2 regions of the Lysobacter sp. 5GHs7-4 genome follow, and region 1 is predicted to be linked to the other one. Evidence: predicted binding sites of a transcription regulator. Region 1 holds the regulator's gene; the other holds the start of a gene.
The links. The regulator sigma-54, encoded in region 1, starts transcription at its own class of promoters, with help from an activator protein. The targets are predictions, from matches to a motif close to TGGCACGNGCNTTGC.

Region 1 (2,359 bases):
CAGCACGGCGTCGCGATCGCTGGATTGCTCCAGGATCGCGACCCGTTGCGCGCTCAGCAGTTCATGAAGCGGCATCGTTCAACACGGCGTCGGGAGGCGCCGCATTATCCCCGAACGATCAGCCGAATTCGCCGTTCCGGGCGAGACTTTCTCCGCGGTGATGGTCGACCAGCTTGCTCTTGTGCTTCATCAGCAGGCGGTCCAGCTTGTCGGCGAGCAGATCGATGGCCGCGTACATGTCGATGGCGGCGGCGTCGCAATGCAGGGTGCGGCCGGCCAGGTTCACGGTCGCTTCGGCGCGATGGTCGGGCTTGTCGAGGCTGAGTTGGGTGCGAATGTCGAAAGGCTGTTCGTAATGACGTTGCAGCCGCGCCAGCTTGGTCTCGACGTAGTCACGCAGGGCGCTGGTGACTTCGATCTGCTGGCTGTGGGTTTCGATACGCATCGGAGGCCTCCTTACACGTTGCAGGGAATGCGGCTCCGTAGCCGGAGCCACGAGCCCAGCATCGCACGATGGCGATGGCGCGCAAGGGGTTTGCGACACGAAATTTGGCGGCTGGCGTTAAAAATCCGGATCCGATACAGGTTCGGCGTGGAGCTGCGACCAAAGTCGGAGGCGAGAGTAAAAACGGAGTTAATGCGGGGTGTGAAAAATGTTCCACGCGGAGAGTGCGAGTGCTCCACGCGTGGGGCGTCCCCATTCCCGCCGGCGGGAGTAGGTGCCCGCAGGGCGGCTGAGGGCCGCCTTCAGCCGATCCGCACCCGGTCCTGCGACGACGGGATGCTCATCGCCTCGCGGTACTTGGCCACGGTGCGGCGCGCCACCGGCACGCCGGTGGCCTTGAGGGTTTCGGCCAGGCGCGCGTCGGACAGCGGCTTGCGCGGGTTTTCGGCCTCGATCAGGCGCCGGATCATGGCCTGGATCGCGGTGCTGGAGGCCTCGCCGCCGGTGCCGGTCTCGATGCCGGAGGCGAAAAAGGCGCGCAGCGGCACGGTGCCGCGCGGGGTGCGCGCGTACTTGCGCGAGATCGCGCGCGAAACCGTGGATTCGTGCAGGCCGATTTCGTTGGCGACCTCGCGCAGGGTCAGCGGGCGCAGCGCGCTATCGCCGAACTCCAGGAACGCGGCCTGCTGCTTGAGCAGGCAGCGGCTCACCTTGAGCAGGGTGTCGCCGCGCGCTTCCAGGCTCTTGAGCAGCCAGCGCGCCTCCTGCAGGTGGCCGCGCAGGTAACTGGCATCGGCCGCGCTGGCATGGCGGATCATGCCCTCGTAGCCGCGGTGGATCGAAATCCGTGGGCGCATGCCGTCGGCCAGGGCGACGCGCCACAGACCGTGCTGGCGCCAGATCACCACGTCCGGCGCCACGTAGGTGTCGGCGGCGATGGCGCCGATCTGGGCGCCCGGGCGCGGGTCCAGCGAGCGCAGCAGCTGCACCGCGGTCTCGACCTCGGCCACGTCCAATTTGAGTTCGGCCGCCAGCCCGGCCACGCCGACGCGCGGCAGGCGTTCCAGCGGCCCGTTGGCGAGCTGGTTGGCCAGTTCGCGCCCGGCGGTGTCGGCGGGCAGCTGGCCCAGTTGCAGGCGCAGGCACTCGCCCAGCGAGCGGGCGCCCACGCCGACCGGGTCGTAGCGCTGGATCTGATGCAGCACCGTGGTCAGCTCGTCCAGGCCGGCGTCGATCGCCGGGCCCAGCGAAGCGGCGATCGCGTCCAGCGGCTCGCGCAGGTAGCCGTCGTCGTCGATGGCCTCGATCAGCGACACGCCGATCAGGCGGTCGCGCGCGGTCAGCGGGCTCAGGTGCAGTTGCCACAGCAGGTGGTCGTGCAGGGTGTCGGAATCGGCGACCTGTTCGGCGACCGGGCCGTCGTCGTCCTGGTCGGAGGGGCCGATGCGCTGATACCAGGGCTCGCCGTCGCCGGCGCCCCAGTCGGCTTCCGGCGGCAGCGACTCGCGGTCCTCGCCGGAGGACTCGGGCGCGCTGCTCTCGCGTTCGTCGCCGCTGCTGCCGGTGCCGGCGCCGTTGCTGACGCTGATCGCGGTCTCGGTCCAGTCCAGCAGCGGATTGCTCTCCACCGCGGTGACCAGTTCGGCTTCCAGCTCCACCGCCGACAGCTGCAACAGACGGATGGCCTGACGCAGCTGCGGCGTCATCACCAACTGTTGTCCTAGCGAGGCTTGCAGGCGGGGCTTCATGCTGGGTGTCTAACGCGACCTGATAGGGCGGGCGGCCGCATGCGCGTTCCGGGTCGGGCGAACGCCACGCCTGGAACCCTGCGCGATCGAATTGTGCAATCGGCTAAGGCTACAGGCGGAAGGTTTCGCCCAGGTACACGCGACGGACGTCGGGATTGGCCAGCAG
Region 2 (2,359 bases), 280 kb from region 1:
ACAGCACGGTGCTGACCTGGATCGGATGCAGCAGCCACAGTCCGCTGGCGATCGTCGCCAGCAATCGGGCCTGGCCGCTCAGGCGCGGATCCAACGCGAGCAGGCGGCGCAGCAGCTGCCAGACCAGCACGCCGCACAGCAGATGGATGAGCAGGTTGCCGAGCTTGAACGAGAATGGCGCGAAGCCGCCGAGGGCGGCGTTCAGCGCGAAGCTGGCCATCGCCACCGGCCGTCCGGCCCACGGCGAGCCGCGGCCCAGCACGGCTTCGGCGTAACTCGCCTGGCCGGCGAGCCAGCGTTCGATCACCGGGAAGGTGACGCCGTCGTCGAGCAGGAAGGGGCCGGTCAGTCCGCGCCAGTAGATCGCGAACGTCGCCAGCGCCAGCGCGGCCAGGGCGAAGGCGGCCATGCGCGCGTAGCGGCCGTCGGCGGAAACCGGGCTTGCGGGCGTGGGCACTGCGGAGGCGGACTCGGAGTCGGAGGGCATGGTCGGCTGCGGATGGGCCGACCGTTCGCCGTAAGCGCGGGGTGGGCGGGGTGGAGTGGGCGGGGCGATCGTGCGTCATCGCCGTTCGCGCTGTCCAGCGCGGCGACGCGAATGCGCAACGCCGGGCCCATTCGCGCCGACGGCCGCATTGCGCGGCCGTCGGGGTCTGTTCGTATCGTTAAGGCGGACTCAGCCGCGGCATTCTGCCGGCAGCTGCGAATCGTTGTCTTGGCCGCTGGCGGTGCAGGTCCATTCGATACGACCGCTGTTCTGGGTGCTTTCCGGATCCAGTTCGAAGGTGGTTATCGGCCCGCCCGTGCTGCGCGTGACCGACCTGACGGTGCCGCCTGCCATTACTTCGACGCTGGCGCAGTAATCGCTGCCAGTGAAGGAGAAGCCGGTGCTGGTCGCGGTGATGTTGTTCAGGCCTTCGGCGGAGTGCGCGGTTTCCGCCACGGCGAGCTTGGCGCCGGCGGAAATGTGCAAGCACTCGGAGTTCTTGGTGCGGATCGAGTAGTCCTGGTAAGCCGGCAGCGCGATGGCGATCAGGATGCCGAGGATGGCGATCACGATCATGAGTTCGATGAGGGTGAAACCCTCGGCGTGGCGCTTGTTCATGGACCCTCTCCAGTGAGCTCGATTCGGGTCGGAGCCGCCGGAACCCTGGTTCCGCGTCGGCAACGATCCCCCCTGAATCAATACTTCTGCAAAGAGCATGCCAAGTCCGCGCTTGTGACGGCGGTCATGGTCGCGGCACCGTTCAGCCCGTCGAGGGACGCGCGACGACGCCCGTAACGTCGGCATATGACGCTGCTGGACAACTTGCATCTGCGGCCGGCCCGATACCGGCGTGGCCGTTCAGGGCGACGGGGCCGGTCCCTTGGCGGCGGCACGCTGAGCGGCCCGGGTCGCATCGCGCTGGCGCCGCTGATCGATGGCGGTGCGCAGTTCGCGCAAGTATTTCTGCCCCCCGCCGTCGTAAGAGCGGGTTTGCACCTGCAGGCTGGCGTAGGTGCGTTCAGCCTCGGCCAGCTTGCCGTTTTGCAGGTACAGGCGCACCAGCATTTCGCCGACCGCGAAGTCCGCGCCCGGCCTCCAGGCCAGCGCGGCCTGCGCTTCGGCCTGCTGCCAGTGGCGGGCGCGGGCGTAGAACTCGGCGGCGATCGCGCGCGTCACCCACTTGGATCGCAAGCCGTCGGGTTGCGCGTGCGCGACGTCGATCAGTTTTTCCGTGGTTTGCGCCATGTCCAGCAGGCTCACCTCGCCACAGCCCTTGCCAGCGACCTTGGCCATCTGCATCAGGGTTTGCGATTCGAAGATGGTCAGCTGCGGCTGCGCATCGACCAGCGCGCGCTGCAGCAGGGCGCGATCGGCCTTGCCGTCGCGCAGGCACTGGGTGGTGACCAGGTTGAGGTTGGCCATCAGGCGGTTGCGGGGCGTCGGGCTCTTGGCGAGTTGCATAAGCAGCCGTTCGCTTTCATCGTATTTGCCGCCCAGCAGTGCCAGCGTCGACAGGTCCAGGTGCGCGCGCATCGAGTCGGGATGGAACTTCAGCGCCTGCATCACGATGGTGTCGTAGTGGCGCCAAACCAGGGCGCGCCCCAGGGTGGCGAACGCCAGCACCGCGGCCAGGCCGATCACCGCGGCCAGCGCCAGGCGGTTGGGTCCGGACGCCGAATCGGCACGGCGCGGCGCCAGCGCGCCCAGTCCGGCCACGGCCAGCAGCACACCGATCGAGGGCAGGTAGTTGCGGTGTTCGTAGTACATCTCGATCGGCAGGAAGCTGGACTCCACGCCGTGCGCGACCAGGAAGAAGAACCAGCCCGCGAACAGGCTGGGCGCGCGCTTGCGCAGCGCGATCGCGGCCACGCT

Region 2: a site for sigma-54 is predicted at 1,194-1,208, ahead of LVB77_RS21315 (prepilin-type N-terminal cleavage/methylation domain-containing protein). Genes of this name have one in related genera too.

The regions. Positions count from the first base shown of each region.
Region 1 is NZ_CP089924.1:3,761,799-3,764,157, reverse strand. It holds gene LVB77_RS16995 (PTS sugar transporter subunit IIA) at 1-75, opposite strand, end outside; gene raiA (ribosome-associated translation inhibitor RaiA) at 119-445, opposite strand; gene LVB77_RS16985 (RNA polymerase factor sigma-54) at 748-2,193, opposite strand; gene lptB (LPS export ABC transporter ATP-binding protein) at 2,303-2,359, opposite strand, start outside.
Region 2 is NZ_CP089924.1:4,044,707-4,047,065, reverse strand. It holds gene LVB77_RS18235 (hypothetical protein) at 1-487, opposite strand, end outside; gene LVB77_RS21315 (prepilin-type N-terminal cleavage/methylation domain-containing protein) at 677-1,105, opposite strand; gene LVB77_RS18220 (hypothetical protein) at 1,346-2,359, opposite strand, start outside.